One region of the Desulfitobacterium sp. LBE genome, then DNA from elsewhere that is predicted to be linked to it. Evidence: riboswitches for the same ligand, from Rfam matches in the RefSeq annotation. Region 1 holds a riboswitch; the other holds the start of a gene.
What was found. Region 1 has a riboswitch for cobalamin ahead of DESLBE_RS16525 (ABC transporter substrate-binding protein). Riboswitches for the same ligand answer to the same signal wherever they lie in the genome.

Region 1 (6,086 bases):
TGGGCATAAGATTCTTGCTGGCATTGTTCACGCGCAGATTATCGTTGCTTAAGATAAAACTGAGAATAAGGATCAAACCGATCAGGCAGGTGGAAAAGCCGATCATCCAAATAATCTTCTTGCGCACATTGCCGGTTTTTCCTGGGTCAAGAAGAACCTCCTCTTTCCTTCCTAATTGCTCTAGCATCTTAGCTCCCCCCTTTTAATGCGCGGATCGACAATGGTATTTAAGATGTCCGCAATAAAATTGCCAATAAAGACAAACAAGGAAGCGATTAAAATAATTCCCAGCAGCAGGGGAAGATCTCCTTTTAAGCCGGCGGTGGTCAGAGTGCTGCCCAGCCCCGGATAGGCAAATACCTGCTCCGCCAGAACGGAACCGCCGAACAATTCACTGAAATAGGCAAACTGAATGGAAATAGCCGGAATAATGGAGTTGCGGAAACCATGGTTTTTGAAAATCTGCCAGGCTGTTTCTCCTCGTGCTCTGGCAAAGGTCACATATTCCGTATTGAGGATATCGATCATTTTTTCCCGGGTGTGCATGGCGATATTGGCAACCCCTAAAAGGCTTAACGTCAAGGCGGGAAGAATGAAATGGCGGAGGCGGTCCGCCAAAGTAACATCGGCATCCGCCAGTCCTATGGGTTTAGTCAGGCCGATCGGAAACATTCCCAGCCAGACTGCAAAAACAAGCAGTAAAATTAAAGCCAGCAAAAAGGTGGGTATGGAAACCAGAATATAACTGTACCATTTAATAAAGCGATCCAGCAGCTTCCCTCTTCTCATGGCGGCCACCGCTCCCAGCAGATAGCCGAAAACACCGGACAAGAGCCATGCTGTTCCCATGAGCGCAAAAGATGTCATGGCTCTGCTTTTAATAATGTCCATAACGGGGACTCTATACAGCTTGGACATACCAAAATCACCCTGCAGCAAGGCCCCTGCCCAGGAAAAATATTGTTCCACAGGGGATTTGTTAACCCCCCAGTATTCCTTCAGCTTTTCCAGCTGTTCCTGTGACATAGAGGTATCACTGATCGCATAGGCATTGACAGGATCAATCGGAGACAAATGGATTAACCAGAAGGTCAGGATGGATAAGCCCAGCATCAGGGTAATCATGCGCAGAAAGCGCCTGAGGATTTTTTGAGACATAACACAGCACCTCCCGTTTATAGAGCGGCCCCATTCAAACAGGTGCGTTCAAAACGCCAATGCTTCGGGCAGGCGTTTCAGACGCACCTGTTCTGATAGAGCGTTCAGCTTGATTGGCTTTAAGGGTTGATCGACCACTCCGTGATATTGCCAAACAGTCCAAATTCATAGCCATGGGAATGCATGAGTTGGTTGCCGATATTCACCTGATCATTGACAAGGTACAGATGGTCGACACGGGCCAGCCAAACGATGGGAGCGTCACCAAGGGGGCTGAAACCGGTTTTCCCATCCCATTGGGCCAGTTTCCAGTATTGATTGGCTTCTTCCTGAGTGCTGGCGTACAAAGCTTTCTTTATATAGTCATCAGAAGTGGGATTGATATAAGAAGGCATGTTATTGTACCCGGTATTGATCACCTGAGATGAATACATAGTATACAATTGATGGGGGTGAAGTCGGCCGCCTCCCCATAGGCAGGCATTGGCCTTGCCCTGGATAAATATTTCATCCCAGGTAGCACCGATGATATTGATCTTAATACCCAGACCAAGGGCCTGATCGGCAACAGCCAGGGCGATGTCACCGCGCAGCTGGTCACTGGAAGGAAAATATAAATCAAATTCGGCCTTCAGCCCATCCTTCTCGACAATGCCATCCTTGTTGGTATCGGCCCACCCGGCATCTGCCAGCAATTGCTTGGCCTCTTCAACCCGGCCATCCTCAATGACCGTTTTTTCATTAAACCAGGGTGTGCCATCCACAATGGAATAGGCAGCCTTTCCGTATCCGTCCATGGTCACATCAATAATTCCCTGACGGCTTAACCCAATGTTCAATGCTTGACGGATGGCCAAATGAGAGGTAATATCATTGCCGACTTTGACCTCGTTGGCGTTGATATACCCGGTTCCGCCGCTGGGCAGGACAGGAAGACTAATTCCTCTGGAATCAACGCTCTCCAGAACGTGTAAGGTCATTCCCGGCAGGGTTTGTCCGGCAAATTTGGGAGGAATGTAACAAATATCAACTTGACCGGCCTTGGCCGCTGCAAAAGCGGCATCTTCCCCCAGCAGCAGGAAGGTGAGTTTCTTGAATTGAGGCTCCTCACCATACCAATAAGGGTTATAGTCCATGATGATTTGTTCGCCGTCATTATACTGGGTTACCTGATAGGGTCCGGAGCCAATGGGGTTTTTGGAATAATTGTCATCATAAATATGTTTGGGCACAATGCCGATTTCGGAAAGCTGACTGACAAATGTGGAACGCGGCTCTTGCAAAGTAAACACGATGGTATCCTTGCCGCTAATCTCCATTTTATCGACAAAGGAAAGGTCAAAGGCGATGCCGTCTTCTTTCAGCATTTCATAGGTAAACAGGACATCCTCTATGGTAACCGGGTCGCCGTTGGAAAATTTGGCATCATTGCGGATTTTGAAGGTCCAGGTATAGCCGTCTTTACTCGTCTCAAAGGATTTGGCCAGATCGCCGACAAAAGTTAAGTCCTTCGTGGCTTTAAGCAGTGAACTGTGGGTTAAGCGGATTTGCCCGATGGCACCCCAGGTCTTTTTGGGATCGAACATCCCATAATCGGCCATTCCCACAGCCAGGACCAGCTCCTCCTTCTTCCCTTCCTCCGGCGCCTTTGAAGTCGTCGGGGAAGGACTGCACCCAGGCAGGCCAACCAAAAGAACGACAACCAGAATCAGCAGGGGAGCGAACCGCTTCCGAAGCAAATGTAACTTGGGCTTGTTCATCTTTTCTACCTCCATAAAAATAGTTAAACTCCCTTACCTGCACCTTTGCTCATGAGCGGGGAAGCTCCTCTTCCTCCCGGCAATTTAGGTATGCTCAAGTAAGTTAGCTGCCTCTAACTATAAAAAAACTCTTGTATAATTTCAATTTCTTTCAGCTAATCTTTAGAATTCTTCAGAATCATTGACCCAAAATCATTGACCCAAAACAAAAAAACCCTTTCCAAACGGAAGGGCTTTCTATCCTGTATTTAATAATAGTGTTCTGAACACGATATCCACCTCCCTAACATCCCGTAGGTTGTTTTGAATCCGGGGCATGAGCAGGTCTCCTGGCTTAAGTTCCTCATTAACTCCCGTCTTCCCGGATATAACTATCCAGTGACCTTATGGTGAGTTAACTCCCTTCTACAGTGGCGGGCACCGCGTCAGCTTTGACTGACTTCCCTTACGGTTTTTCCTCTGAAAAATCGTACTCATCCCCATATGAAATTATAGATAGAATAAGAAATTTCTTGCCCAATTACAATGTATTTCAGCGAATCTTTAGAATTCTTCAGAATTACCTTCTTCAGAATAACTGAATCTGAAACAAAAAAAATGGATACCTCCTTCACAGGGATATCCCTCTTTTCTTGACAGCTTAGCCTGAAAGCAAGGTCTCATAGCTGCGCAGGCTGGTCAGGCGCCCCTGTTCAGTCAGCTTGATCACGCTGTTGTTTAACTCAATACACCCTTCCTTTTGCAAAAGGGCGATCAGATTTTTCGTAAGCTCCCCATCCAGGCGCAAATAACTTTGTATCTCAGCAAGGTTTGCTTCACTTTCCTCGTGGTGATAAAGATGGAGCAAAAGTATCATTTTGGCAAAGCCTATTTTTTGACTGCGGCGTCTGCTCAGCGTGCTCACAAGCCCCCGGCCGGGAGCAAAGATAAAGACCAGCAAGAAAGAAATTCCCGTCATCATGGCCATACAGCCGGCGATGGATACGTCCAGCAGGGCTGCCGCCCGATAGCCTAATAAGCCGTTGATGGCCCCGATCACCCCGCTTAAAATCAACATCCGCTTTAAATCATCGGTAAGCAGATAGGCCGTGACCGGCGGGCCAATCATAAACGCTACCACCAAAATGGAGCCCACCGCCTGAAAAGCCCCCACTGTGGTAAGCGAAACCAGGGTCATCAGACCGTAATGGACCAGGGTCGGCGCAAAACCCAACACAGAGGCCAGCATGGGATCGAAGGTGGCAAGTTTCAGCTCCTTGAAGAAGATGATGATCACCGCCAGGTTAATAAGCAAAAGAATCCCTGTGGTATGAATGGCTTTCGCGCCCAGATCCACTCCCCCCACGATCATGCGGTCAAAGGGAGCAAAGGCCAGCTCTCCCAGCAGTACCGAGTCAGTGTCCAAATGCACCGAACCCGCATAGCGCGTAATCAAGATAATGGCTATGGAAAAGAGGAAGGGGAACACAATACCGATGGCTGCATCTTCCGCCAAAAGCCGCGTACGCCCCAGCATTTCCGTCAGCCACACGGTGACGACCCCCATTAATGCGGCACCGGCGATCAGAAAGGAGGAAGAAAGATCATGAGTGACAAAGAAGGCCAGCACAATGCCCAGCAGAATCGTATGGGTGATGGAATCCGACATCATGGCCATTTTCCGCAGCACCAGAAAGACACCGGGCAGGGCGCAGGCCACCGCCACAATGACGGCAATCAGTTGTATTTCAAATTGTGGGGACATCAGGCCCACTCCCTTCCAGTTTCAGCATCAGCTTATTCTTCCTGTGCCGGTACACCCTGTGCAGAATACCTCTTCCCGGGGCAAACAGAACACTGAGCACAACGAGGAGGCTGGCGCACACCACAATGGCCGGTCCTGTGGGCAACTTAGGCACCGCAGAGCTGGCGGCGGTTCCCACCACACCGGACAGGGCACCGAAAGCGGCGGCAAGCGAAACCATCACCCCTAACTTATTGGTCCATTGGCGGGCGGCTACTGCCGGACTAATCAACAGTGCACTCATGAGAATGACCCCTACCGTCTGCAGACCGATGATAATGGTCAAGACAATCATAAACGACAGCAGTAAGTTCAGCTTCTTGGGGGAAAAGCCCAGATTATGGGCAAAATCACTGTCAAAAACAAAGAGTTTAAATTCTTTCCAGAACACCAGGACAAGGGTCAGCAAAACCACACCGCAAACGCTCATCAGGATAATATCCCTTTGCAGTAAGGTGGAGGCCTGACCGAAGATGAAGCGCTTGAGCCCTGCCTGGTTGGAATTGGGGATCTTTTGCACATAAGTCAGCAGAACCATCCCCAAGCCGAAGAAGAAGGACATAACCAAGGCCAGAGCACTGTCAAATTTGATGCGGGTGTGCCGGACAATACCCACGATCAGCGCCGTGGCGGTCAGTCCGGAGAGCAAGGCCCCCAGCAGCAGGATTTCTGTATTTTTGCTGCCGAGCAGGATAAAGGCGATGACCACGCCGGGCAGGGCGGAGTGGGAAACTCCGTCTCCCAGAAGGCTCTGCTTCCGCAATACGGCAAAGCTTCCCAATACTCCGCTGATCATACCCAAAAGAGCCGAACCCAAGGACACTGTTTGAAACGTATAGTCATTAAGTAAGGCAAGCCAAGTGTTCATATCACACGACGCTCCTCAAAAGGGCACCGGTACTCCGGTAAGCCATCTTCAGGTTTTCCTCATGAAAAACCTCTTCCACCGGTCCGCTGGCAATCACCCGCAGATTGATTAGGGTCACCCAGTCGAAATAATCGGCCACTGTCTGCAGATCGTGATGGACCACCATCACTGTTTTTCCCTGCTCTTTGAGTTCCTTCAGGAGCAAGACAATGGCTTTTTCCGTTTGGGCATCCACTCCTTTGAAGGGCTCATCCATGAAGTAAATCTCAGCCTCCTGGGCCAGGGCCCGGGCCAGGAACACCCGTTGCTGCTGGCCGCCGGAAAGCTGGCTGATCTGGCGGGAGGCGTATTGCTCCATTCCCACCTTTTTCAGCATTTGAGCGGTCAGCTCATAATCCGCCTTGCGGGGCCGCCTGAACCAGCCCAGCTTACCATAGCAGCCCATCAGGACCACATCCTGCACCGTGGCCGGGAAATCCCAGTCCACACTGCCGCTTTGGGGAACGTAGCCGATGCG
Region 2 (6,086 bases), 3.4 Mb from region 1:
CCCTTCCAGCCCTCCCTCCAGCAGGGTCTTCAGATTCTTATAATCACTTTCCGTGTCTTCAAAAGAAAGATCGTCAATAAACAGAATGAACTTCAAAGGCTGCTTGGCCAGGAGCCGAATAATCTTGGGGTAGTCATGCAAGTCTGTTTTCGATAATTCCACCAGGCGCAGTCCCTGTTCACCATATTCCTGCACTAAAGCTTTAACCAAGGAAGATTTCCCAGTCCCACGGTTGCCATAGAGAATCACATTATTAGCCGGAAGGCCTTTCAGGAAAAATTCCGTATTCTGGAGGATGATTCCCTGCTCCCGTTCCTGATTAATCAACTTGCTGATGCGCATGGGCTCAGGGTGTACCCCTTCCAGCCTTTCCGCACGGCCCCGCCATTTGAGAGCCATGCACCGGCCGAACAATCCGGTACCCATGGTTTGATAATAAGCAAGCAGCGCATCCACCATTTCCTCTGACCTTCCCCGAAGCAGACTCTGCTTCAACTTTTTCTGAGAGGAAAGGAGATAGTTTTCAGCCCGATTCTCTTCTTTTGCATAAGTTTCTTTTTCCCTATCCATATCCGGAAGACTCAGCCAACCAGGCCAGCTTTCCGGGCTCAATGGTTCCTCCAGCCAGAGGCCCGGTTCTTCCGCCCCTTGCTCTGCACACCGTGCCTTGACAGCCCCTTTAATATCTTCCGCCTTCAGCCCGGCAAGCTCCCGCAAATAGAGCAGCTCCCGCCCGGCCAGTCGGCGCAGCCCGGCGGGAACCCGGTCCTTTCCCTGTTGAGCCGTTTGCCTGGCCAGCTCATTGTCATCCTGAAGCATACGCTCCCAAAGATAATCAGGCCAATGAGCCTGAGTCGCCAAGGAGCAGAAATGATGATAATCTTTATAAATTGCCATCAGATCAAACTCCCTGCTCCCTATCCCCTGGAGCAGTTTTTGGAAAGAAACTGCCACCGGATCCCCTATGATGCCTCGGAAAACAACCATTCCGTCAAAAAGAAGGGATAACCGGGTAATTTTCGTCCTATTCACATTATGCACATCCTTGTTTTCTTCTTGTGTTCTAGTACAATTCTTAGTACTATCTTAAATCCTGCAATTCTTTAAGTAAAGGGTTGACAAAATCTTCTTCTTTGCTATTCTATAATTAGTTAAAAAAAGTCCATTCTTTGGTGCCCCCAAGGGGAGAATAGGGAAACCGGTGCGATTCCGGTGCGGACCCACCACTGTGTAGGATGAGCCTGAACCATAACCACCGGCCAGACCGGGAAGGGGTAGCGGCGTTTGAATCCAAGCCAGGAGACCTGCCAGGAATGAAGAAAGCCTTTCCATGGGTGCTATGGAAAGCAGCGGCGACGAAGGCAAAGTCCCGACCACTTATGAAGTGGCGGGACTTTATTTTTTTTAAAGGAGAGGAATACAGATGAGTAAAACCGAATTAGAACAGGACAAGCTAGTGGATGACTTCTTAAGACAGGAAAACCTGAGTGACGCTTCCCTGGAGGAATGTGAAACCGCCTTAGACCATCTTATCCAGGGAATACACGGTCTTGACGAACAGGTCATGGCCGCTGTACAAACCCGTTTAGATTCCTTAACCAAACCCCAAGGCAGTTTAGGAGTCCTGGAAGCCCTCGCCAAACAATTGGGCGGGATTCAAGGTCAGCCTTGGCCGGAAGTACAAAAAAAGGCCATTCTCGTCATGGCCGGAGACCACGGCGTGGTGGCGGAAGGGGTCAGTGCCTTCCCTCAGGAAGTAACCCCGCAAATGTTCTATAATTTCCTGGGCGGCGGGGCAGGGATCAATGTCCTGGCCCGTCATGCCGGCGCCGAAGTGATCTGCACCGATGTGGGCATGGCTTTCCCGCTGGATCCGCCCGAGCTTATGGCTCACCGCATCATGAACGGAACCCATAACATGGCCCAGGGACCGGCTATGAGCCGTAAAGAAGCTCTGCTCTCCCTGCTGACCGGAGCTAAAATCGCCCGCCAGGCTATCGATTCCGGAGTGAATGTCCTGGCCACAGGGGAAGTGGGAATTGGCAATACCACCCCCAGTACAGCCATTATTTCTCTCTTGACAGGTTTGCCGCCCCAGGAGGTTACCGGGCGGGGCACAGGTCTGGATGATGAAGGACTCATCCGCAAGCAAAACGTCATCGCCCGTTCTATCGCCATCAATCAGCCCGATCCTAAGGATGGAGTGGATATCCTCAGCAAAATAGGGGGCTTGGAGATCGGTGCTCTGGCCGGGGCAATTCTGACCGCAGCCTATTCCCGTGTCCCCATCCTTTTAGATGGGGTCATCTCCACTGCCGCTGCTCTCATCGCTGTCCGCATCTGCCCTACGGCCCGCTTCTTCCTGATTCCCTCCCATTCTTCTGTGGAGATCGGCCATCGAGCCGCCCTGGAACAACTGGAGCTAAAACCCATCATGCATCTGGATTTCCGCTTGGGAGAGGGAACAGGAGCCGCTATCGCTTTCCATCTTCTGGATGCCTCCATCCACATTCTCAACGAAATGGCTACTTTTGAATCCGCAGGAGTCAGCGGTAAAAACTAAGCAATCACCGGAGGTAATTATGTCAGATTTTGTGCTCATAACCGGTGGAGCCCGCAGTGGCAAAAGCCGCTTTGCCGAGCTCCTGGCCGCTCATCCCGGCCTGCCTGTCACCTACATCGCCACGGCCCAGGTCTATGATGAAGAAATGGCTTTGCGTGTCAAAAAACATCAGGACCAGCGCCCTGCCCATTGGGGCTTAGTGGAAGAACCCCTTGCCCTTTCCTCTGTGTTGGAACGCCATGCTCAGAACAAAGGGGTCCTTTTGGTGGATTGTGTAACCCTGTGGCTGACCAATCTCCTCCTTGCCCACTATCCAGCAGAAGATCATCTGACTGAGCAGGAGTATACCCAGGCCCTCCATAGGCTGGAGCAGAAGATTCTCGAACAGGTCCGCATTGTCGCCCGTATAGCCCGGGATATTACCCCTCAGGTGATTATGGTCACCAATGAAGTGGGAGATGGTATCGTCCCGGATAATCCCCTTTCCAGGATTTATCGGGATCTGGCCGGCAGGGCCAACCAGATCCTGGGACAGGGCGCCCAGCAGGTCTATTCCGTGGTCGCCGGCTATCCGACGGAGATCAAAGCTGCCGGTCAGGCCTTACTGGATTCCTTGCGGCGAGAGGATGCCTAGCATGCGCAAATTATGGATCGCCCTGACCTTCCTGACCCGAATACCACTCCCTCAGCCGGAGCAGGTGACCTCGGAAGAATTCACCCAAAGTCAGCATTATTATCCTTTGGTAGGCCTGATTCTGGGCGGAGCCTTATGGTTGGCCTTAACCCTGCTTCTTCCTCACTACCCGCCCCTGGTTACGGCTGCCTTGCTGCTTGCCCTGGAACTTATTCTCACCGGGGGAATTCACCTTGATGGTTTGATGGATAGTATGGACGGTTTGCTTTCAGCGCGGACACCTGAACGCATGCTGGAGATTATGAAAGACAGCCATGTGGGAGCTTTCGGTGCGGTGAGCGCCATGGTATACCTGCTGCTCAAATTCAGTCTTTTGGCCGGGCTCCTCGCCCTCTCTTCCCCTTTAGTTCCTTACCTGGTTCTTTTCATGCCCATCCTGTCCCGCTGGATTTTTCTGATTGGGGTTCATTATTTCCCCTATGCCCGGGCCCAGGGATTTGGCCAGGGATTTCATGAAACCTCCCGCCAAACCCGGTGGCTATTCCTGGGGGAGGGGCTGCTGCTCCTTTTCCTCACCTATTGGGTGCTGCAATGGCCGGGGATTGCCGGCTTTATGCTGGCCACCCTCTTCATCCTCTTGTTCACCCGCAAGGTCTCCCGCCTCCTCGGAGGGTTAACCGGAGATCTCTATGGTGCCAGCATTGAACTTTCCGAACTGCTCTTTCTTTTAGGGGCCTTCCCATTGCTTTACCCCTGAAATTCGGAATCGCTTACGAATTTGAGCTGTGCCGCCCAGGGAGCCAGGCAGCCAGGCAGCCGGACAGCAGACAATCTGCTCTGACGACAAAGAGGCCGTTGCCCAAGGAACTGTAAAGTTCGTGCAACGGCCTCTTTGCAGCCCTATTGATTCAAGCCCCGGGCCAAGCGCCTCATTCCCTCTTCGATAATCTCCGGTGTGGAACAGGAATAGTTGAGACGCATTTCATTGGACACCCGGCCATCGGCGTAGAAAAGAGCGCCGGGAACATAAAGAACATTTTGGCGAATCATATCTTGCACATAGTCAAAACTATTGTTCACCCCCATGAGTTTGGCCCAAAGGAACAGGCCGCCTGCCGGCACCTTCATCTCCACCCTGTCTCCCAGATAGGTCTGGATGGACTCCACCATGGCCTTACGGCGAACATTGTAGACTTCCCGCAGCTTCAGGATATGATCCGGCAAAAGATCCTTTTGCAAATATTCATAGATGGCTCTCTGAGTCAGGTTATTGCTATGAAGATCCACACCTTCCTTGGTCTGCTCCAGATGCATAATAATATCTTCGTCGGCAAGCACATAGCCGATGCGCAGCCCCGGCGCCAAAACCTTGGAAAAAGTCCCCAGATAGATGACATTTTCCCCTAATTCCGCCAGATGGGGGATGGGCTCTCCTTCATAGCGCAATTCTCCATAGGGATTATCCTCGACAAGAAGCAGGCCGTATTTCTGGGACACTTTAAGGAGCTCTTTTCTCCGCTCCAGCCCCATAACTCTCCCTGAAGGGTTTTGATAATTTGGTATTAAGTAAAGAAATTTAGGGGTGGTGAAAGCCAAAGCTTTCTCCAGCTCATCGGGAAGAATCCCTTCTTCATCACAGGGAATCATCTGAAAATCAGCCCGAAATCCTTCAAAAGCCTGAATAGCCCCCAAATAGGTGGGCGTCTCCAGGAATACCGTATCTCCCGGATCCAAAAAAGTTTGGGCCAATAAGCTCAATCCCTGCTGGCTTCCGGTAGTGATGATAACCTCGGCAGTTCGGGCCGGCCTTTGGCTGCGTTGGTGCTGAGAGGCAACCCATGACCTTAATTCCGGATATCCCGCGGTCTGTGCGTATTGCAGGGCCGCATTCCCCTGTTCTTCAAAAACCTTTTGAAAGGCGGCCTGTAAATCCTGGGTAGGAAAAAGATCCAAGGCAGGCAATCCTCCGGCAAAAGATATCATCGCGGGGTTTTGGGCTGCTCTGAGCATTTCCCCGATAAATCCTTCCCCTACATTCTTCATCCATTTGGCGTATTTCATTGGCTTCTCCTTTCCACTCCACGATTAAATTTAATAGGTAATATACCTGAATCAGTATTTCTTACTTAAGGGCGCCCCAGCGTTCCAGAGGCCAATAACGCAGCAGAACTTTGCCTTCGATATTCTCTTCAGGAACAAACCCCCAGACATGACTGTCCTTGCTGTTGTTGCGATTATCCCCAAACACAAGATACGCTCCCTCAGGAATCTGGATAGGTCCATATTCATATTCAGGGGCCTCTTTCAGATATGGTTCCTCGATGGCTTCACCATTGATCCAGACCTTGCCTTCTCTGACCTCTAAAGTGTCCCCAGGCAAACCGATGATCCGCTTCACCAAATCATCATGCTCTCCCGAACCCTCCGGAGCGGTAAACATAATGATATCCCCACGCTGGAGAGGTTTATTTTTGTAAAACACCTTATCGAAGATTAAGCGATCCTGAAGTTGGATAGTAGGGAGCATGGAACCGGTCGGGACGATGCGGGTGTCAATAAGATAGGTCCTGATGCCAAAGGACAACACCCAGGCGACTACAATCAAAATTCCCCATTCCAAAATTGTGCGTAAATATTTCTTCATTCATGTCACACCCTCTGCAATAGTTATCCTCTGTGAGGAAGATCCAAGGTTTCGCTGCCTGTTTCAGGATACCACGAAATCCCTATCAAATAAAAGACCCCCCCGTTTGGAGGGTTAGTCCGCTATGATATTTCCTTTCCCTGAATTCTTGCCTCTATAAAGCCTTTGGTCTGCTAAACGGTACAATTCATCATAGGTACGGCCTTCTGTTGGAAATTCTGCGACTCCAATACTGACTCCTAAAT

Region 2: linked by a shared signal. The riboswitch ahead of cobT (nicotinate-nucleotide--dimethylbenzimidazole phosphoribosyltransferase) and the one ahead of DESLBE_RS16525 (ABC transporter substrate-binding protein) in region 1 are both predicted to bind cobalamin.

The regions. Positions count from the first base shown of each region.
Region 1 covers NZ_VLKD01000001.1:3,482,539-3,488,624, forward strand. Annotated here, with positions in the region: gene DESLBE_RS16515 (ABC transporter permease) at 1-187, opposite strand, end outside; gene DESLBE_RS16520 (ABC transporter permease) at 181-1,158, opposite strand; gene DESLBE_RS16525 (ABC transporter substrate-binding protein) at 1,278-2,918, opposite strand; cobalamin riboswitch at 3,220-3,410, opposite strand; gene DESLBE_RS16530 (metal ABC transporter permease) at 3,559-4,662, opposite strand; gene DESLBE_RS16535 (iron chelate uptake ABC transporter family permease subunit) at 4,646-5,569, opposite strand; gene DESLBE_RS16540 (metal ABC transporter ATP-binding protein) at 5,571-6,086, opposite strand, start outside.
Region 2 covers NZ_VLKD01000001.1:39,211-45,296, reverse strand. Annotated here, with positions in the region: gene DESLBE_RS00185 (ATP-binding protein) at 1-1,032, opposite strand, end outside; cobalamin riboswitch at 1,154-1,327, shown strand; gene cobT (nicotinate-nucleotide--dimethylbenzimidazole phosphoribosyltransferase) at 1,424-2,563, shown strand; gene cobU (bifunctional adenosylcobinamide kinase/adenosylcobinamide-phosphate guanylyltransferase) at 2,583-3,197, shown strand; gene cobS (adenosylcobinamide-GDP ribazoletransferase) at 3,190-3,954, shown strand; gene DESLBE_RS00165 (PLP-dependent aminotransferase family protein) at 4,098-5,258, opposite strand; gene lepB (signal peptidase I) at 5,320-5,841, opposite strand; gene DESLBE_RS00155 (GGDEF domain-containing protein) at 5,956-6,086, opposite strand, start outside.